Allosaccharopolyspora coralli: one gene and its partner. Each later gene encodes a partner of the first gene's protein in a complex. Links are inferred from orthologs where the notes say so. Each region holds a gene or a part of one and is shown on either strand. Other genes may lie near its edges. The genes, in order: rpsG and tig.

What was found.
Region 2: the proteins of rpsG (region 1) and tig are in contact, whole or in part, in a crystal structure (PDB 3GTY), measured with the Thermotoga maritima proteins. The link is inferred for Allosaccharopolyspora coralli from one-to-one orthologs. Residues at the interface, in WP_004081843.1 of Thermotoga maritima: Lys34, Lys52, Lys55, Glu59, Arg62, Gln63, Glu66, Asn67, Lys69, Val71, Arg95, Ala109, Lys110, Lys111, Gly112, Arg113, Pro114, Glu117, Glu121, Ile124, Ala125, Tyr127, Asn128, Asn129, Thr130, Gly131, Lys135, Asp139, Arg142, Met143; in WP_004081061.1 of Thermotoga maritima: Glu122, Val124, Val129, Leu130, Tyr133, Glu188, Gly259, Ile262, Tyr263, Glu266, Ser270, Glu273, Gln274, Glu277, Arg308, Gln311, Ile312, Ser315, Tyr316, Glu325, Arg329, Arg336, Leu363, Phe366, Trp367, Arg373, Leu377, Arg381, Leu384, Glu387.

Annotation. Positions count from the first base shown.
Region 1 is NZ_CP045929.1:4,338,970-4,347,862, forward strand. The notes cover bases 1,645-4,620. They hold rpsG (30S ribosomal protein S7), read right to left. Parts: upstream 3,380-4,620; coding sequence 2,909-3,379; downstream 1,645-2,908. Other genes in these bases: fusA (elongation factor G), read right to left, coding at 1,645-2,832; rpsL (30S ribosomal protein S12), read right to left, coding at 3,379-3,753; GIY23_RS20260 (ADP-ribosylglycohydrolase family protein), read right to left, coding at 4,284-4,620. In the rest of the region: tuf (elongation factor Tu), read right to left, coding at 1-479; more of fusA, read right to left, coding at 730-1,644; more of GIY23_RS20260, read right to left, coding at 4,621-7,604; GIY23_RS20265 (DUF6319 family protein), read left to right, coding at 7,888-8,301; GIY23_RS20270 (YbaB/EbfC family nucleoid-associated protein), read left to right, coding at 8,430-8,893.
Region 2 is NZ_CP045929.1:1,308,173-1,320,405, reverse strand. The notes cover bases 4,745-7,650. They hold tig (trigger factor), read right to left. Parts: upstream 6,957-7,650; coding sequence 5,532-6,956; downstream 4,745-5,531. Other genes in these bases: GIY23_RS06270 (sucrase ferredoxin), read left to right, coding at 7,169-7,650; GIY23_RS06280 (ATP-dependent Clp protease proteolytic subunit), read right to left, coding at 4,745-5,213. Also shown: formate dehydrogenase accessory sulfurtransferase FdhD, read left to right, coding at 1-699; GIY23_RS06300 (alpha/beta hydrolase), read left to right, coding at 717-1,607; GIY23_RS06295 (RBBP9/YdeN family alpha/beta hydrolase), read right to left, coding at 1,689-2,330; ATP-dependent Clp protease ATP-binding subunit ClpX, read right to left, coding at 2,448-3,734; GIY23_RS06285 (ATP-dependent Clp protease proteolytic subunit), read right to left, coding at 3,951-4,580; more of GIY23_RS06280, read right to left, coding at 4,635-4,744; more of GIY23_RS06270, read left to right, coding at 7,651-8,107; GIY23_RS06265 (hypothetical protein), read right to left, coding at 8,125-8,313; GIY23_RS22955 (VOC family protein), read right to left, coding at 8,801-8,974; GIY23_RS06245 (VOC family protein), read right to left, coding at 8,967-9,356; GIY23_RS06240 (MarR family winged helix-turn-helix transcriptional regulator), read left to right, coding at 9,490-10,077; GIY23_RS06235 (MFS transporter), read left to right, coding at 10,560-11,906; GIY23_RS06230 (MBL fold metallo-hydrolase), read left to right, coding at 11,942-12,233. UniProt on the Bacillus subtilis protein: Involved in protein export. Acts as a chaperone by maintaining the newly synthesized protein in an open conformation. Functions as a peptidyl-prolyl cis-trans isomerase.

The DNA of each region.
Region 1 (8,893 bases):
AGAAGCTCACGGACCTCCATCTCGACGAGCTCCATGATCTCCTCGTCGTCGACCATGTCGGCCTTGTTCAGTGCGACGAGGATGTAGGGCACGCCGACCTGACGGGCGAGCAGCACGTGCTCACGGGTCTGCGGCATCGGGCCGTCGGTGGCGGCGACCACGAGGATCGCACCGTCCATCTGAGCGGCACCGGTGATCATGTTCTTCACGTAGTCGGCGTGACCGGGGGCGTCGACGTGTGCGTAGTGACGCTTCTCGGTCTGGTACTCGACGTGCGCGATCTGGATCGTGATGCCGCGCTGCTTCTCTTCCGGCGCCTTGTCGATCTCGTCGAACGGCGTGTACGGATTCAGCTCCGGGTGATTGTCGTGCAGGACCTTGGTGATCGCCGCGGTCAGCGTCGTCTTGCCGTGGTCAACGTGACCGATGGTCCCGATGTTGACGTGCGGCTTGTCCCTCTCGAACTTCGCCTTCGCCACTGGATTGTCCTCCTGGACTTGTGTTCTCTTTCCGCCGTACGAACCCCGCGTTGATCGCGGAGAAGCTGTGCCAGGCGGAGTCCTGTCGGGTTGGCAACGGGCCGGCACCTCGTCGTCGAGTGCTCACCGGAGTCGGAACCGGCCCCTCACCGAACTACAGGGGATCACTCCCCGTTGCCTACGCAGTGTTGACGCGGCACGTCGGTCCTGCTCGACCCCGGGAGAGTTCCCCCACTGCTACGCAGTGGTGTCACTCACCCGTAGCCTTCGCAATGATCTCCTTCGCCACGTTCGCGGGAACCTCGGCGTAGGAGTCGAACTGCATCGAGTAGTTCGCACGACCCTGCGTCTTCGAACGCAGGTCGCCGATGTACCCGAACATCTCGGACAGCGGTACGAGCGCCTTGACGACGCGGGTCCCACTGCGCTCCTCCATGGACTGAACGTGTCCACGACGGGAGTTCAAGTCGCCGATGACCTCACCCATGTACTCCTCGGGAGTGGTCACCTCGACGGCCATCATCGGCTCGAGCAGCGCGGGGGACGCCTTCTGGGAGGCCTCCTTCAGCGCGATCGAGCCCGCGACCTTGAACGCCATTTCCGAGGAGTCGACCTCGTGGTACTGGCCGTCCAACAGGGTCACCTTGAGCCCGACGAGCGGGTAGCCGGCCAGCACGCCGTACTGCATGGCGTCCTGGGCACCCTGGTCGACCGACGGGATGTACTCGCGCGGAACGCGGCCACCGGTGACCTCGTTCTTGAACTCGTACGTCGCGCTCTCGTTGGTCTGCTCGATGGGCTCGAGCTTGATGATCACACGCGCGAACTGACCGGAACCACCGGTCTGCTTCTTGTGCGTGTACTCGTACTTGTCGATCGTCTTGCGGATCGTCTCGCGGTAGGCCACCTGCGGCTTACCGATGTTCGCCTCGACCTTGAAGTCGGTCTTCATCCGGTTGACGAGCACCTCGAGGTGCAGCTCGCCCATACCCTCGATGATCGTCTGACCGGTCTCCTCGTCGTGGTTGACCCGGAAGGTCGGGTCCTCCTCGGCGAGCTTCTGGATGGCCGTGGACAGCTTCTCCTGGTCGGCCTTGGTCTTCGGCTCGATGGCGACCTTGATGACCGGCTCGGGGAAGCTCATCGACTCGAGCACGATCTGGTTCTGCGGGTCACAGAGGGTGTCACCGGTGGTGGTGTCCTTGAGCCCGACCACCGCGTAGATGTGGCCGGCCTGGGCCTCGTCGACCGGGTTCTCCTTGTTGGAGTGCATCTGGAAGAGCTTGCCGATGCGCTCCTTGCGCTCCCGCGTGGAGTTCATGATCTGCTGCGCCTGCGCCACCTTGCCGGAGTAGACCCGGATGTAGGTGAGCTTGCCGAAGAACGGGTGCACGGAGATCTTGGACACCAGCGCCGAGAACGGCTCCTCGGTGCTCGGCTTGCGCTCGGCCTGCGTCTCACCGTCGGTGAGCAGACCCTGCACCGGCGGAACGTCCAGCGGCGAGGGCAGGTACTCGACGACCGCGTCGAGCATCGGCTGCACGCCCTTGTTCTTGAAGGCGCTACCGCACAGCACGGGGAAGGCTTCCCTGTCGACGGTGAGCTTGCGGATGCCTGCCTTGATCTGCTCGGTGGTGAGTTCCTCACCGGCGAAGTAGGCCTCCATCAGCGCTTCGTCGCTCTCGGCGACGGCCTCGACGAGTTCCTCGCGGTACTTCGCGGCGGTCTCGGCGAGGTCGGCCGGGATGTCCTCGATCTCGTACTGCTCGCCCTTCTTGACGTCACCACGCCAGGTGAGCGCCTTCATGGCGACCAGGTCGACGACGCCCTCGAAGTCGGACTCCGACCCGATCGGCAGCTGCAGGACCAGCGGACGGGCACCGAGACGGTCCTTGATGGTCGAGACGGTGAAGTAGAAGTCCGCACCGAGCTTGTCCATCTTGTTGACGAAGCAGATGCGCGGAACCTCGTACTTGTCCGCCTGCCGCCAGACCTGCTCGGACTGCGGCTCGACACCCTCCTTGCCGTCGAAGACGGCGACCGCACCGTCGAGGACGCGCAGCGAGCGCTCCACCTCGACGGTGAAGTCGACGTGCCCCGGGGTGTCGATGATGTTGATCTGGTGGTCGCCCCAGAAGGTCGTGGTAGCAGCCGAGGTGATGGTGATACCCCGCTTCTGCTCCTCTTCCATCCAGTCCATCGTCGACGCACCGTCGTGCGTCTCGCCGAGCTTGTGGTTGATCCCCGTGTAGAAGAGGATCCGCTCGGTCGCGGTGGTCTTGCCCGCGTCGATGTGGGCCATGATGCCGATGTTGCGGACCTTGGTGAGGTCCGTCAGCACGTCGCGTGCCACGAGTTTCTTCCCCGTTCCTACAGCAGGTGTGAGCTGTCAGATCGGTGAGCCGAGGCGGGCAGGAGCCGACCCGGTGTCACCAGCGGTAGTGCGCGAAGGCCTTGTTGGACTCCGCCATCTTGTGCGTGTCTTCGCGCTTCTTGACGCTCGCGCCCAGACCGTTGCTCGCGTCCAGGAGCTCGTTGGTCAGACGCTCGATCATGGTCTTCTCCCGGCGCTGCCGCGAGTAGGTGACCAACCAGCGCAGGGCCAGCGTGGTGGAACGACCGGCGCGGACCTCGATCGGCACCTGGTAGGTCGCGCCACCGACGCGGCGGCTGCGGACCTCCAGGGTCGGCTTGACGTTGTCCAGCGCGCGCTTGAGCGTGACGACCGGATCGGTGCCGGTCTTCTCGCGGCAGCCTTCGAGCGCCGCGTAGACGATCTTCTCGGCCAACGAGCGCTTGCCGTCGACCAGGACCTTGTTCACCAGCTGGGTGACCAGCGGCGCGCCGTACACGGGGTCGGCGTTCAGCGGTCGCTTCGGGGCCGGTCCCTTACGGGGCATCAGCTCTTCTCCTTCTTCGCGCCGTAACGGCTGCGAGCCTGCTTGCGGTTCTTCACACCCTGCGTGTCGAGCGAACCGCGGATGATCTTGTAGCGCACGCCGGGGAGGTCCTTCACACGGCCGCCGCGAACGAGCACGATCGAGTGCTCCTGCAGGTTGTGACCCTCACCCGGGATGTAGGCCGTGACCTCGATACCGCTCGTGAGCTTCACACGGGCGACCTTGCGCAGGGCCGAGTTGGGCTTCTTCGGGGTGGTGGTGTACACGCGGGTGCACACGCCACGCCGCTGCGGGCTCCCCTTGAGCGCCGCGGTCTTGGTCTTCGCGACCTTGTCCTGGCGGCCCTTACGGACCAGCTGCTGGATGGTGGGCATGGACCGGCTTTCTTCTCAGCGTTCGCGTCGGTGTGGCGCCCGGACGGGCACCGTGTCGTGCCCTGGCGTCGAGCACCGGTAGGCACTGTGTACTTGGGCCCCCTGCACCACGAGGTCGGGCGTGTCGCCCTCTCCTCGGCCTTGCGGCGCTGATGGCGTCCCGCCGGGAAACACCCGTGGGGTTTCAGGAGGAGTCCGCACGGCCCGTCTCGCAGGACGCCCCCACGGCGACCGGCGGAACCGGTGTTCGCGAGCCTCGTCACGTCACGGGCATACGGATCGGCCCGATGGCTGTCGGGTCCGTTGGATAAAGATACCTGCCCCGTTCTGAGAGGGTCAAAACGGGGGTACCCACCAGCGATCCTACCTGGCTGACAGTCCGGCCACGGCTACGTGAGCTGCGGGGACGACGAGGCAGAGCTGCAGGCGGAGTCCGGGCTCGGCGGTCGCACTGTAACCCGAAACACCGCCGGAATCATGTCACCACCGCGCGAGAGCCGACGGCGCCACTCGCCGGCAGCCGGTCTCGGTCACCGGGGAGCGTCCTCCTGGGCCAACCCGTGGACGCGGCGCGGCGTCGGCTTCGGCGCCGGGAACTCACCCACCGCGTCGTCGGCGAACACCTCCGGAGCCGCGCCAGTGGTCGGGGCGGTCGGGGCGAGGCTTCGCGCAGGGTAACGGTGCCAGTCCTCTTGGCCGGCGCCGTCCAGCTCGGGGGCGAACTCGCCGGTACCGAACTCGGCGACACAGTCCAGCGCGAGCTGTTCGATCACCTCGCGCAGTTCCAGATCCACCAGCCAGTCGACCGGTAGCGCCGCCACACCCGTCAACGCACCGACGATGTTGCCGCAGATCGCGGCCGTGGAGTCGCTGTCGCCTGCGTGGTGCGCGGCGACGCGCAAGGCCAGCTCGACATCGTCCCCGCCGATCAACGCGGCACAGACGGCGATCGCGAGAGCCTGCTCGCCGACCCAACCGCCACCGAGCGTGTCGTGCAGCCGATCGGGTGCCGGCACCCCGTGCGACGCGAACTCGACAGCGGTTTCGAGCAGGGCGCTGGTCTCTTCGTGCCCTTCCCAGGTCTCCAGGACCTGGAGGGCGAGCCACACGCCGTCGTCGAGACTCCGGCCGAGCAGCGCCTGCTGCACGATCACCGCGAGCGCTCCTGCGGAGTGATACCCGGCGGGATGACTGTGGGTCAGAGCCGCCGTGCGCGCGGCGACGGCGAAGACCTCGGTCGGGTCGGTCGAGCACATCGCCGCCGGGGCGGCTCTCATGACCCCGCCACAACCCTTCGAGTCGTTGATCTTCTCCTCGAACGAACCGATCGGCGCCCCGTCCGCGAACCCGTGGAGCGCGGCGAAGACCGTCTTGCCCGGTCCCCTGGTGGCGAACAGGTCGGGCACACCGGCGAGCCAGCCGTCGGGCTCGGGGGTCCCATCGAGGAACGTCCCGGCCGCTTCGCGCCACGGGATGCCCTGGGTGTGCAGCCAGCGTTGGTACGCGAGGTGCACGTGCGGCAGGAGGTCGCCGTCGCCGTACTCGCGCGCAGCCATCCTGCCCCGGATGAGCCCCTCAGCGGTGTGCAGCGTCATCTGCGTGTCATCCGTGATCGCGCCCCGCACCCCGTAGGCCATCGGCAGTCCTCGGGGCTCGTCGCCGCCCCACTCGGCGGTGATCTGTGCGGGAGTGCGGAACTCGAGATTCGCACCGAGCGCGTCGCCGAGGGCGCCGCCGAGGAAGCAGCCGAGCACCCGCTCGGTGAACAACGGCTCGGCCCCGGCGCCCGTGTCGGCACCGGTGTCGGCGGAGTCGCCGGAAACGGCAGTGCCGGGCGCCGCCGCCGACTCGGCAGCGGCCGACGGGGTCGGTTCCTCCGGTTCGGGCGCTTCCATGGGGACCGGCGCGCGAGCCGGGGACACTGCGGATCCCGACGAGTCGGGATCCGGCGTGCCGGGCGTCTCGGCGGAAGACTCGCTCCGACCCGGGAGCACCGAGAGACCGGCGAGCGCGGGAACGTCGGCACGCCCGCGGGTGGGACGCCCCGGGAGGTCGACCGGCGTGGGAGTGTCCACTTCGGCCACCCCGTCGGCCGCGGCGTCCGTCCCCGGTGAAGCGTGGTCGCCCAGAATGGGGTTCTCGTCCGGAGTGACGCTGCGGTCGGCGACGGCGTCGTCAGCGGCAAGGCTGTCATCGGACGCGATGGTGTCGTCCGGCGCAGGATTCTCGTCCGGGACACGGCCGCCGGCTTGGGCCGCGTTCTCGGACCCGTTCGAGATGTCGTCCTTCACGGAAAAGTTCTCCGACACGGCTTCCGGTTCGGGGGCCACCAACTCGCGCGAACTCGAGTCCCCGACAGCGGCACGCTCGCCGTGAGCAGCCTCGAGGCCGGCGGCGTCGCAGTCGGCAGGCTCGGAGTCGGTGGCCGCCTCCGGCTGGAGGACGTGCTCGGGCCACGCGGGCGCCGACTCCTCGACCGGCCCGTCCCGGTACGCGGCGAACCGCATCGTGTCCTCTGTGGACGGGACGACCGAGTCCTCCGGCTCGGTGGCGGGAAAAGCAGGGCCGGCCTCGGGCGAGGCGTCGAACGGTGGTTCCGGCTCGGCGAGATCGGCGTCGAGCACGGGCAGCGTCATCGTCTGTTCCGGGTCGGAACTCGTCGCCTGAGCGCCGGCGAGTTCCGGTGCCGCCGTGCCGCCGACAGGACGAGCGGGTCGAGCGGGGTGGACGTACCGCTGTGCCCAATTTCCCGCCGCGGGCCGTACCTGCGGCGGGAAGGCTTTCACCGCGTCCGCCGCCAACGTGTCGACAACTTCCCGAAGTTCGAGATTGTCCAGCCATTCGGGGGGAATTCCACCCACGCCGAACCGCGCACCGGCCAGCTGGCCCGCCAGTGCGCCCGCCACGCTGCTGTCGCCGTTGGTTCGCATCCCCCATCGGACGGCGTCGAAGAAGTTCTGGCCGCTCACGACACCGGCTAGCGCACTGGCCACCTCACCGAGGCCACTGGCGGTGTCGAATCCGGGGTGGGGCTCGCCCGGGTGAGATCCGGTCGTCTCACCGAACCCGTTGGTGAGGACCGCGTCGACCGCGGCCCACGCGGACCATTCGTCGAACTCGGGTCGCGCCTCCAGCAGGTCCTCGATACGACTGGTCCTGTCGTTGCCGCACAAGGCTTCGACCAGTGGCACCCCGCGGACGAGCCTGCCGAGCAGCGTCGCCTGGAACGCCCCAGCCGCCATCACCGAGCGGGAGGTGGTCACGCGGGAGGCCAGATCTCGCGCGAGCGCGTTCGTCGTCGTGTCGTCGTGCGCCCACAACAGCGTCGGAGACAGGCACGCCACCAGGACCAGAGACTGCCGCGGGTCACGGGTCCACGTCACCGGCGTCGGGTGTCCGAGGGTGAAAGCGGCGACGTCGCGCACCGTGTTCCCGAGCGGGTTGCCGTGCGAGTAGAGCTCAGCGCGGTTCGTCAGCCACCCACTCGGTTCGAACCGCGCGCCAGGGAATCGCCGCATCGCCTGGCTTTTCGGCACGCCCTGCGTGTGCAGCCACGCCGCGAGGTTGGCCTCGACGATCTCGCGTGCGTCGCGGTCCAGGGTCCGCGCGCGGATGAGCCCCTCCAGTACGAACGCCGTGATCTGGGACACGTCCGTTCCGGAATGAGGCGCACCGTAACGACGCAGATACTCGGCGACGTCCCCGGCATCGGGACTCACCGCCATCTGGTCGATCGTCGCGTAGCGCACGACCGCACCGAGGGCATCGCCGACGGCCCCACCCAGCGCGGCGCCGACGAACCGCTCGGACCAGGTCACCTCGGGCCGTCCCGAGGTGGTGTTGTCGATCATCCCCAAGTCTCCTGTCACCGAGCCTGCGGCGTCACGGGATCGCACCGGGCGGAAGCGCGCATGGTGCCGCCGTGCCACCACATCAGTGGAATCGGTCGCTGCATCACCCATCGTGCCCGACGGTGATCTCGGAACGTCACGAGGCCGGGCAGTGCCTGATTCGCGCTGCCTGAACCACGGTTCCGGTTCGCCCCTCGCCTACGTCGAAGCGAGCCCGCACACCTGGAGGGGAACAGGTGTTCTATGGTTGCTCGGCACGTCACGAGAGCCCGAGGGAGCGCACATGAGCGACGAGCAGTCCACGCAGACACAGCCCGCCACGGAGCAGCCTGCCGCCGAACAGTCCGACACACCGGCGAGCGAGACCGCTGCCGCGCCCGCCGAGACTCCGAAGAAGCGCACCCGCAAGGCCAGCACTGCGCGCAAGACTCGCACCGTGGAACTGACGTTGACCGTCACCGGCACCCTCGACGGCGAGTGGCAGGCCGAACTGGTGCACTCCGGCAAACGGGTCGTCCAGGGTCTGCCCGTTCCCGCGTCCAGCGTGTCGAAAGCGGCCGCCGAGCTGCACGGCGACATCTCCGAGGCGATCGAGAGCGTCCTGTCGCAGGCCCGGGAACAGCACGAAGCCAAGCTCGCCGAGCTCGAAGCCGAGGTCGAACGGGTCCGCAAGGCCCTCTCCGACCTGGAAAGCTGAGCCGCGCGACTGCCCGCGCCCTCGTCATTTCGGGACTCGCCGCGCCGTACGCACCGAAGTGCACAGTCCTGCACAGCTCGCGGTCGGATTTCTCGAATCCACACACGATCGATGTCGGATTCGAGAAGATGTCTCGACGCCATCCGCCCGACCACGACATGGGGCCGCACATGCCAGGACTGGAAGACATGCAGCGCAAACTCGACGCGCTCAAAGCGACCGCCGAGCGCGCCGAGAGCCAGCAGGGCGATCTCGCGCGGATGCGCGAGGAGATCACCGCGATCGAGGAGAGCGCGACCTCGTCCGACAAGACGGTGACCGTGACCGCCGGCCCGGGCGGTGCGGTGACGAACGTCAGCTTCACCCAGGAAGCGATGCGGCTCTCCGCCATCCAGCTGTCGAGCACCGTGATGAGCACGCTGCGGCAGGCCGTCGCCGCCGCCGCCCGCAAGCAGGCCGAGATCGTGCAGGGCCACGTTCCCGAGGGCGACGTTCTCGAACGCGTACTCCAGACGCAGGAAGAAATGCTGGGAACCAGCATCGAACGACCGACGTCCGACTCGGGACAGCAGAGTTCGGCGCGGCACGACGA
Region 2 (12,233 bases), 3.0 Mb from region 1 along the record:
GCCACCGCGCGCTACTGCGACAGCCCCGGACCCGACGGGCGCAACACCTACAACGTCCTCGACCTCCACCTCGCGCCGCACGTCGCGCCACCGGACACCTCCGTCGAACGGAACTTCTACACGACGTCATCCTGCGGCGTGTGCGGCAAAGCCGCCCTGGACTCGGTCCGTCTCACCACGAACCACTCCCCTGCCGAGGACCCCCTCGTCATCGACGCCGAGACCCTCGCCGGGCTGCCCGACACGCTGCGGGATGCCCAGCGCGTGTTCGACCGCACCGGCGGACTGCACGCGGCCGGGCTCTTCGACGCGTCCGGCACGTTGCTCGCCGCCCGCGAGGACGTCGGCAGGCACAACGCCGTCGACAAGGTCCTCGGATGGGCATTTCTCGACGGGCGCGTCCCGCTCACGAAGACCGTGTTGCTCGTGTCCGGGCGCGCGTCGTTCGAGCTGGTGCAGAAGGCCGCGATGGCGGGTGTGAGCACGCTCGCCGCCGTCTCCGCTCCATCTTCCCTCGCCGTGGAACTCGCCGAGGACCAAGGGATGACGCTTGTCGGATTTCTTCGTGGCCGTTCGATGAACCTCTACACCGGCCATCAGCGGGTGAGCGCGGAGCACATCGGAACCGGTAGCGTGGACGCGGGCCAGGACGGGCACGGCGCCGCCCACGGCATGCCCCCGGACGGTCCGCAGCAGTGATTCGAGGGAGAGGTGGCATGACGCGCGAGCAGCGCACCCGGATGGTGTCCCGTCGCACGATGCTCACCACCGGAGTCGCAGGCTCCGCGGCCCTGGTCACCGGTCTCGGCAGTGACACCACGGCGGCTTCCGGCCCCGGGGAAGTCGAAGCGTTCGCGAACCGCAACAACGTCTCGCTCGAACGGGTGCACTCCGTGGCCCGGAACCGTGAAGTCGACCTCGTCCTGATGTACCCGGAGGGAGTGGACCGGGCACGGCTGCCCACCTGCCTCATGCTGCACGGCCGGTGGGGCGACGCGCGGAACGCGGCGGCCGGCGTCCCCGACTGGCTCAGCAACAGTGTCCGGTCGGGCAAGATCCCCCCGTACGCGATCCTCTCCGTCGACGGCGGCGGAAACAGCTACTGGCACCACCGCGACGGCGACGATCCGATGTGGATGCTGCTCGACGAGGTGCCGCGCTGGCTCGCCGAACGCAACCTCGGCGGGGCCGACGGGCTCCCGTTCGCCACCATCGGCATGTCCATGGGCGGTTTCGGTTCCCTGGTGTACGCCCGCCGACGGAACGAACTCGGCAGCCCCCTCCGGACCACATCGGTCATCGCGCCCGCACTCCTCACCAACTGGTCGGACATGCGCAAACGCCGCGCGTTCGCCGACGAGGCCGAATGGGCCGAGATCGACCCGCTGCGCCACGTCGACGCCCTCGACGGTGTCTCCCTCGGGGTCTGGTGCGGCACTCGGGACCGGTTCATCAAGGGGACCCGGCGCTTCATCGAACTCGCCGACCCCGAGTTCGCCTCCACAACACCCGGCGGACACAACAGCCGCTACTACCGGAAGGCGCTTCCCGAGGCCGTCCGGTTCACCGGCGCCCACGCGCAAGGCCAGCGCCTCCGCCGAGAGTGACTCGAGGGGCCTTGCGCGCTACTCGCGAATCGATCCCGCAGCGAGAAGGACGCTGAGCTTGCGCCCTTCTGAAAGAAGTTCTCAGGCCGGCCGCAACTTGCCAGGCAGATAACCGACCGTGTGGACCTCGCCGTCGAACCGGTCCAGCAACGGCACGGTCCCGTAGAGCGCCCAGCGCAATGCCGACGGCCATCGGCCGTACCCCGCCGCCGTGTCGAGCCGCTCACCGTCCGGGATCACGTCCAATTCCACCTGCAACGCGTCCGCCAGTGCGTGCGCACTCGACAGCGGCAACGTGGGATCACCCGAGCCCGCCACCAGTCGGGTCACTCCCGCCGCGCGGCGCAGCGCGTGAGCGTCGACCGGGTACGGGATCACACCACGAGCGGCGGGTCCCCGTCGCGACGGCTCGGGTGGCGCCACCAACAGCACCTGGTCCGCCCGACGCGCATCCGTGTCCACGGTGGCCGCGTGCTGCAGCCACAACGCGGCCGCGTTGCCCTGTGCGGCCACCACCACGTGAGCGTCGTCGGCCACCGAGGACAACGCGGCCCGCAACGCGGCAACGCCCTCGTCCCACTCCGGTCGAGGAGCACGACCGACGCCGACCACTTCAGCCGCGGCGCCCTCGTGATGATCCAGCTCGCGAACCAGCCACCGCATCCAGTGCCACGGCCCCACGTCCGAGCGGTCAGGGATCAGGAGGACCTGTGTCCGGCTCATGGCGCCGCTCCCCCTCTGTGACGGTCGTGTCCCACCATGATCATCCAACGGGAAGGCGCGCACCACCAGCCCCTCGCGCACCAAGGCAGGGCTAGCGTTCACCTGCGCAACGTGGACTCAGGCGGACTTCTCGCGACGTTCCCGCCGCGACGCCTGCCGAGCCACGATCGTCGGGTTGACGTTCTCGCGGACCGTCTGCTCGGTGATGACGACCTTGGCCACGTCCGACCGGCTCGGAATGTCGTACATCACCGGCAACAGCACCTCTTCGAGGATCGCGCGGAGCCCGCGAGCGCCCGTACCGCGCAGGATCGCCTGATCGGCGATCGCCTCCAGCGCGGTCTTGGTGAACTCCAGCTCCACGTTGTCGAGCTCGAACAGGCGCTTGTACTGCTTGATCAGTGCGTTGCGCGGCTCGGTGAGGATCTGGACGAGCGATTCCTTGTCGAGGTTCGTCACGCTCGCCACGGTGGGCAGCCGGCCGATGAACTCGGGGATCAGGCCGAACTTGATGAGGTCCTCGGGCATCACGTCGGCGAAGTGATCCGTCTCGTCCGCCTGCGCCTTGGACCGCAGGTCGGCGCCGAATCCGACGCTGTGCTTGCCGACCCGGTCCTCGACGATCTTCTCCAGCCCGGCGAACGCGCCCGCCACGATGAACAGGACGTTCGTCGTGTCGATCTGGATGAACTCCTGGTGCGGATGCTTGCGGCCGCCCTGCGGCGGAACGCTGGCGCTGGTGCCCTCCAGAATCTTCAGCAGCGCCTGCTGCACACCCTCACCCGACACGTCCCGGGTGATCGACGGGTTCTCGCTCTTGCGGGCGATCTTGTCGACCTCGTCGATGTAGATGATGCCCGTCTCGGCACGCTTGACGTCGTAGTCGGCGGCCTGGATCAGCTTGAGCAGGATGTTCTCAACGTCCTCGCCGACGTAGCCCGCCTCGGTGAGGGCCGTGGCGTCGGCGATGGCGAAGGGCACGTTGAGCATCTTCGCCAAGGTCTGCGCCAGATAGGTCTTACCGCAGCCGGTCGGGCCGAGCATGAGGATGTTCGACTTCATCAGCTCGACGTTCTCTTCACGGCTGTCCCGGCCACTGGTGCGCTCTCCGGCCTGGATGCGCTTGTAGTGGTTGTAGACGGCGACCGAGAGATTGCGTTTCGCGGGATCCTGGCCGATGACGTACTGGTCGAGGAAATCGTGGATCTCGCTGGGCTTGGGCAGCTCGTCGAGTTTGACCTCGCCCGCCTCGGCGAGCTCCTCCTCGATGATCTCGTTGCAGAGATCGATGCACTCGTCGCAGATGTACACGCCGGGACCGGCGATGAGTTTCTTGACCTGCTTCTGGCTCTTCCCGCAGAAGGAGCACTTCAGCAGGTCGCCGCCGTCACCGATACGTGCCATGACCGCTGACCTCGTCCCCTCCGGCACCGCGTCGATATCGGTGCCTGACCGTGTATGCCGTCCTCGACGGTACCTGCCGTTGCCCGGGTTCGGGGAGACTGTGACCCGGTGGTAGCCGGTGCTCGAACACCGGACTCCCTGCAAGGGTCACAGTCTCGCCGCACCCTCCCGGATGCTGGCTCCCGTGACGTCCGGGCGTGTCGTCCCGCCCGTTCGTTACGTCTGGGCCGAGAGCTTCCGGTACGGAAGAACCTCGTCGACCAGCCCGTACTCGAGAGCCTGCTGGGCGGTGAGGATCTTGTCCCGCTCGACGTCCTTGCGGATCTCGTCCTGCGGCTTGCCGGTGTGCTGGGCGATCGTCGCCTCCATCAGGTCGCGCATCCGCTGCACCTCGTTGGCCTGGATCTCGAGGTCGGAGACCTGGCCGTAGATGCCCTCGGTGGAGGGCTGGTGGATCAGGATCCGCGAGTTCGGCAGCGCCAGGCGCTTGCCCTTCGTGCCCGCGCCCAGGATCACCGCGGCGGCCGAGGCGGCCTGCCCGAGGCAGATGGTGCGCACGTCCGGGCGGACGTACTGGATGGTGTCGTAGATCGCCATCAGCGCCGTGAACGACCCGCCGGGAGAGTTGATGTAGATCTGGATCTCCCGGTCCGGGTCGTCGGACTCCAGGAACAGCAGCTGCGCCATGACGTCGTTGGCCGAGGCGTCGTCGACCTGGACGCCGAGGAACACGATGCGCTCCTCGAACAGCTTGTTGTACGGGTTGGATTCCTTGACTCCGTACGCGGTGCGTTCGACGAACGACGGCAGCACGTACCGGGACTGCGGAAGCTGGAATGAGCTCACGTCGGTGACTCCTCGTTGATCGTGATCGTGCGGACCCTGTGCTCGGGCGCCCGATCAGCTCGACGGCAGGTTGGCGGCGGTGGCGATGTGGTCGACGAAGCCGTAGTCCCTGGCCTCCTCGGCCGTGAACCACCGGTCGCGGTCGGAGTCGGCGGTGATCTTGTCCACGGTCTGGCCGGTCTGCTCGGCGATCAGCTGCGCCATCTCCAGCTTGTGCTTGGAGAAGACCTCGGCCTGGATGGCGATGTCGGAGGCCGTACCCCCGAGGCCGGCGGACGGCTGGTGCATCATGATCCGGGCGTGCGGCAGCGCGAAGCGCTTGCCCCGAGCACCGGCCGAGAGCAGGAACTGCCCCATCGAGGCCGCGAATCCCATCGCCACGGTGGTGATGTCCGGCCGCACCAGCTGCATGGTGTCGTAGATCGCCATGCCCGCGGTGACCGATCCGCCCGGCGAGTTGATGTACAGCGAGATGTCACGGTCCGGATCTTCGGCGGCCAGCAGCAGCAACTGCGAGCAGATCTGGTTGGCGATGGTGTCTTCCACCTGCGCCCCGAGGACGATGATGCGCTCCCGCAGCAACCGCTCGTACACCGAGTCGTTGAGCGAGAGTCCGTTGGGTGCCGAGCGCATCTGCGGTGTCTGCGCGTCGGTCAGGTGCTGCGTCACGTCTCCCTGCCTTCTTCCACAGTGGACCCGGCCGCGGATCGGTCCGGCCGGGACAGCTCTGGGATGTCGTCTGTGCTTGAGGATCGGTACGTCCCGGAACGAGGGCCGCACCCACACGATCACCACGGGCGGTGAGCGGATGATCCGTTACTCACGACCCTAACGAAAACGGGCGGCACCAGCTTCCCGGTACCGCCCGTTTTCGCTCTCAGCTCACAACGGCTCGCCGCGTCCCACTTCGCGGTGGAACCGCGCAGGTCCACCGCGGTGGAACCGCCCAAGTCATTCCGCCGCGGAACCGGCGGTGCTCTTCTGGTCGGAGTCGCCGTCGGCCTCACCGTTGTCACCGGACTCCGCCGCCTCGTCCGCCTCACCGCTCTCGTCGGACTCGGTGCCGAACAGGGCGTCGAGGTCCAACGCGTTGTCGGAAGCGTCCGTGACGGTGGCCTGGCGCACGACCGAGAACAGCGCCTTGCTGCGCCGCACGTCGGCGTAGATCGCGCCGAGCTGACCCGACTGCTGGGCGTGCTGGACGAACTGGTCCGGGCTCACGCCGAACTGCTGCGCCTGGTAGATGATCCGCTCGGTGAGCTCGTTGTCCGAGACCTCGACGCCCTCGGTGTCGGCGATGGTGTCCAGGATGAGCTGGGTTCGGACCGCCTTCTCCGACTCGGAGCGGGTGTCGGCGTCGAACTGCTCCCGCGACGAGTCCTGGCTCTTGAGGTGCTCTGCGAAACGCTCGTCGTCACCTTCGAAGCCCTGCATCGCGTCCTCCGTGCGGGCCTCGACCTCGGACTCGACGACACCCTCTGGCAGCGGAACGTCCGTGGTTTCCAGCAGCACGTCGAGGATCTTGTCCCTGGCCTCCATGCCCTGCTGCATGCGCTTGACACGCCCGAGGCGTTCGCGCAGGTCCGCCAGCAGCTCCTCGGCGGTGTCGAACTCGCTGGCCATCTGGGCGAACTCGTCGTCGGCCTCGGGGAGCTGGCGCTCCTTGACCGACTCGAGCGTCACGCTCACCTCGGCGTCACGTCCGGCGTACTCGCCTGCGACCAGGTTCGTGGTGAACGTGTGGGTCTCGCCCTCGTTGCCGCCGATGAGCGCGTCGTCGATGCCGTCGACGAGCTGGCCGGACCCGATCTCGTACGAGAGCCCGCTGGTCTGCGCCTCCGGCACCTCCTGGCCGTCGACGGTCGCGGAGAGGTCGATGCTGACGAAGTCGCCGTGCTGCGCAGGGCGCTCCACCCCGGTGAGAGTGCCGAAGCGGGCGCGCAGCTCGTCGAGCTGCTCCTGAACCTCGTCCTCGGTGACCTCGACGTCCTCCACCGACACCGACAGCTCACCGAAGGCGGGCAGGGTGATCTCGGGCCGGACGTCGACCTCGGCGGTGAACGCGACCTCGTCGCCGTCCTCGATCTTGGTGACCTGGATCTCGGGGCGGCCCAGGGTGCGGACCTCCGAGGAGTTCACCGCTTCGAGGTACTTGGAGGGCACCGCGTCGTTGATGACCTGGTCGAGCACGGGTGCCCGGCCGATACGGCTCTCCAGCACCTTGGCAGGCACCTTGCCGGGGCGGAAACCCGGGATGCGGACCTGCTGGGCCAGTTCCTTGTACGCGGCGTCGAAGTTCGGCTTGAGCTCGTCGAACGGCACCTCGACGTTGAACCGGACGCGCGTCGGGCTGAGGTGCTCGACGGTGCTCTTCACGTGGTCTCCTAGTACGAACGTGCTTGCGGTCCCGGCGGTGCCGGTGGGAGCGGACGGGCGGACGTGCCGACTCGTGCTCCGTCGACGCCGGGCTGACCTCCGAGTCTATTTCGTCGCACTCGAGTGCCCGGTCGGGGGTTGCCACGGCACCGGAGCACGGCCTCCCGACGCCCGGCGCGTCCGACCGTGCGAGGGCGTGCTTCAGTGGGGATGTGGAGTCCGGCAGCAGCAACATCGCAGGCAGCGCAGCTGCGGCGGGCTGCGCGGACACCTGCTCGGCGCTGTCGGCCGGACTCGGCGAGCCGCTTCCGGGTACGGCCGCCGTCGCACCGACGTGGCTGTGCCTGGAGCAACGCGGGCCGTGGGGTCCCGATGCGCTGCACGAGAGCCGCTTGGATCCCGACGTCGGCGCGGCGATCGCCGGACGCGCAGCAGCGGCCGGGATCCGCGTTCAGCTCATCCGGCGACCCGGACGGCACCCCGACACGGGGCCCGGGACGGCTCGCCAGGTCTACCTCGCGCGCACCCACCCGCGCGAGGGCTGGCTGCGCACGACGCAGGTGGCCGCACCCGACGAGCTGCTGGATCTCGACTTCGACGCTCTCGCTCGCGGGGACCACCAGGACTGGGGCCGCCACGCTCCCGAGCCCGTGCTGCTGGTCTGCACCAACGGCCGACGCGATCTGTGTTGCGCGGTGCACGGACGAACGCTCATCGCCGAGCTCGGCCCCCGGCACGCGGGCGTCGTGTGGGAGACCACGCACACCGGCGGTCACCGGTTCGCGCCCGCCGCCGTCGTCCTCCCCAGCGGCTACACCTACGGGCGGTTCGACGCCCGGCTCGCCGACGCCGTGCTGTCGTCGGCGAGCGCAGGCAAGGTCGTCCTCGACCACTGCCGGGGTCGCGCGACGTGGAGCCAACCCGCGCAGGCCGCCGAACTCGCCGTGCGCGCCCGGCTCGGCGAGCACCTCGCCGACGCCGTCGACGTCCTCGGCGAGCACGACGGAGTCGTGCGGATCGCCCATCAGGACGGACGCCGGTGGGAGGTCACGACCCGGACGGAGCACCTTCACCCGGCCCGGCCGTCCAGCTGCGGCAAAGCCGCGGGGCACCCGGCGACTCATCACGTCGAACGCATCGACGCCGAATGACGGCGGTCCGCCCCGGATCAGTTCGGCGCGACGGCCGTCACGACCTCGCCAGGCAACCGCGTGCCCGAGCCGTCGGGGGTTTCCACCAGAACGGACACCGCGATCAATGCCGCTGCGACGACAGCGAGCGCGGCCACCACGACGACCGCAGGGCGCACCAGTCGGGCCGACGTCGCCGAGGGAACGGGCGAAACCTCTTGCTGCACGTTCGAGTCATCGAAACCGCAGCACAAACCGTTACCGCAGCGCTCCGTCGCAGCACACGAGGAATCAGCCGAGACCAGCCGACCGCCGGAGAACATCAGCGAAATCGCAGCTCACAAGGGCCGAAATGAGGAATCGGCCACCCGCGTGGCGGATGACCGACCCGTCGACCGTCGGGGTGGCGGGATTTGAACCCACGACCCCTCGCACCCAAAGCGAGTGCGCTACCAAACTGCGCCACACCCCGGTCGCGCCCCGTCCGCACCCGAATACCCGGGTGCGTTGCAAGGAGCCTACCCCGACCCGTTAAGCTGGGTCCCGCAAGGTCAACCGAGCCCCGGCCAACCGGACCACTCGGAGAAGCCCTGCACGCGGGCGTAGCTCAATGGTAGAGCCCCAGTCTTCCAAACTGGCTACGCGGGTTCGATTCCCGTCGCCCGCTCCGACCAGCGCGTGAGTCTTTTTGGTTGCTATGACCACCAAAAAGGCTCACGCCTCATTTGCGAGGCTCAGCTGCCAGGACACACCGAACCGGTCACTGGTCCAGCCGAACGAGCCGAAGCCGTAGTCGTCCAACGGCATCAGCGGGTTGCCGCCGTCCGCCGCCTCCGCGTCGCCCTTCTGAAACATTAGGAACGGGGTCAGCTTCTGCAGCTCAGGCACGATGTTCCTCCGGGTCGATGGTGTCGGCACCCTCGCGAGGTTCCAGCAGGCAGAACTCGTTGCCTTCCGGGTCGCGGAGGACTACGCAGTCGGCGTCCTCGCCCTGACCGATGTCGACACGTTCCGCTCCACGAGCTCGCAGCTGTTCCACGGCCGCGGCCTGGTCCTCCGCATAAAGATCGAGGTGGAGCCGATTCTTGGTGATCTTCTCGTCCGTAACCGGGACGAAGAACAAGCTCGCCGTCGCGCTGCCAGGGCAACGCACTTCCACTCCGGCCGACGTTTCGGAGACGACCTCCCAGCCGAGGGTTTCGGCCCACCAGTGAGCGCAGGCCGAAGGGTCGCGGGCGTCGATCGTCAGTGCTTCCCAGCTCAGCTTCACAGGGACACACTAGCGAGAGGTACGCGACGGGGCCGATCAAGACAGGCCGAACACGACACTGCCCGAAGTGGACGGCCGAGTGCGTCGTCGGCGCGTCCGGGCTCGGCGATCACGTCGCGCCTACCATCGGGCCATGTCTCAAGCCCAGGACGGCGGATCGGACCGCGACGACGCCGACCGGGTCGACCCGGTGTTCGAGGACACCCCGCGCGGGGCCCTTCCCGTCGTGGAAAGGGCGCTCGGACGCACGGCGGAGCGACTGCCGGACGTCGACCGTGCCGCGATGACGATGGTGTTGTTGCTGCACCGTGTGGCGAACACCGTCGTCTACGACCTGGAGTCGACCGTCCACCGGCCCGCCGGGTGGAGCTGGTCGGCGTTCCGCCTGGTGTTCACGCTCTGGGCGAGCGGGCCGCAGGAATCCAGCCGGGCCGCTGAACTCACCGGGATGAGCCGCGCGGCGGTGTCGAGCCTGTCGAAGACGCTCAGCGCGTCCGGACTGGTGCGGAGCACGCCGGCCGATCGCGACCGTCGCGCCGTGGTGCTCTCGCTGACGGACGAAGGCACCGAGCGGTTGGAGTCGACGTTCCAGGCGCACAACGCTCGTGAAGCGGAGTGGGCGGGCCTTCTCACAGCGGACGAGGTCGCCACGCTGAACGTGCTTCTGACGAAGCTGGCCTCCGCCGCGCAGACGGCGAACTGGGTCAGCCACCGGTCCTGATGAAGGCGCGCGGGTTGGCGGTTCCGTAGCGGACCCCTCACCTCACGACGAGCTGCCGGATCGTCGACATCAGGTAACGCCCTACACCACGTCGACGCTTGCCTCGCCGGCCGGCGCTGAACCCCAGCACCACCCGCCCGAGTGGGGACAACTCCACCCCCTGTGGACAGCGGGGTGGCAAATTCGCGCGAATTTGCCACCCCTTGCCGGCAGCGCGCGGAGCGAACGGCACTTTGGCCTCGTGTGGTGGGGCGAAAGTGCCGTTCGCCTCATGGCGCACCGCCTCGAGCTGAGGCGCCTGTCCTGCCCTGAACTCGCGAAACCGCCCGTTCGCTGTGACGGACATCACGTCTATCTGAATGGTCACAGGTTCGCCGGGCTCTGGTGTGACGCAGCTCTCTGTGCTTTCCTCCGTTTGTCAAACCTTTGATTGGTTTCCGAGTCCGAAGCCGGAAGCCGCCCGCACGACGGGAAGGGCCCCGATGAGCAGCGTTCCCCATGCGTCCTCCGAGCCGGCGGCGACACCGCCGCCGAGCGCCTCCGGCAGCCAGCTCCGCCGCGTCGTCGGCGCGAGCCTCGTGGGTACCACCATCGAGTGGTACGACTTCTTCATCTACGCCTCGGCCGCAGGCATGGTCTTCGGCGATCTGTTCTTCCCGGCACTCGACGGAACGGCAGGGCTGCTCGCGGCCTTCGCCACCCTCGGTGTCAGCTTCATCGCCCGCCCTCTGGGCAGCGTCGTGGCCGGGCACCTCGGTGACCGGTTCGGCCGCAAGATCGTGCTGGTCGTCACGCTGCTGATGATGGGCGGGGCGACCGTGGGAGTCGGCCTGCTGCCCGGGTACCAGACGATCGGCGTCGCGGCACCGATCCTGCTCGTCCTGCTGCGCCTGGTGCAGGGATTCTCCGCAGGCGGCGAATGGGGCGGTGCCGCACTGATGTCCGTCGAGCACGCCAGTCCCGGGCGACGCGGCTTCTTCGGCTCCTTCCCGCAGATCGGCGTCCCGATCGGGTTGCTGCTGGCCAACCTGGTGTTGTTCACCGTCACCGCGATCACCACGCCCGAGCAGTTCCAGGCCTGGGGATGGCGGGTGCCGTTCCTGCTGTCGGTCGTGCTCATCGCCGTCGGATTCTTCGTGCGCGCCAAGGTCTCCGAGAGCCCGGTGTTCACCGAGCTCCGCGAACGGCGCGAGCGGCGCTCGGCCCCGCTGACTGAGGTGTTCCGCTCGAACTCACGCGAACTCGTCGTCGCGATCGGCCTGTTCATCGCGAACAACATGATCGGCTACATCCTGATCGCGTTCCTGACCTCCTACGGCACGCGCCAACTCGACCTGGAGAGCTCGACGATGCTGTTCGTCGGCATGGTCGGGGCCGTCTCGTGGGGAGTGTTCACCCTGCTGGCCGGACACTGGTCGGACCGCTGGGGACGACGGCACACCTACCTCCTCGGCACGCTCGCGCTTGGCGTGTGGAGCATCCCGTTCTTCCTGCTCATCGACACCGCCTCACTGCCGTTGATGCTGCTAGCCGTGGTCACGCTCGGGTTCGGACTCGGCCTGACGTACGGGCAGCAGGCCGCCACCTACGCCGAACTGTTCCCCACGCCGATCCGCTACAGCGGCGTCTCGTTCGCCTACGCCTTCGGCGCCATCCTCGGCGGCGGATTCGCCCCGATGGTGGCGACCTGGCTGATCGACGTCACCGGCACCTCGCTGTCCGTCTCCGGCTACATGCTCGCGACCTGCCTGGTCACGTTGGCCGCCGTGCTCGCGCTGCGGGAACGGCCTGCCGCCGAACGCGAGGCTTTCGTCCTCGCCACCGACTGAACACCACCTCCCTCCGTACGAAAGGAACGATCCCGATGGCCAAACCGTTCGCCTCCTCCGCCGACACCGCCGCCAAGGAACAGACGCTGGAAGTCCTCGCCGACGGCGTCTACGCGCTGACCGCCGAGGGCGACCCCAACATCGGAGCGATCGAGGGCGAGGACTTCCTCGTCTGTTTCGAAGCGCTGGCCACGCCGGTCGCCGCCGGGAAGTGGCTGGCCATGCTGCGCGAACACACCGACAAACCGGTGCGGTACCTCGTTCTCTCGCACTACCACGCGGTGCGCGTCCTCGGCGCGAGCGCGTTCGGGGCCGACGCCGTGGTCT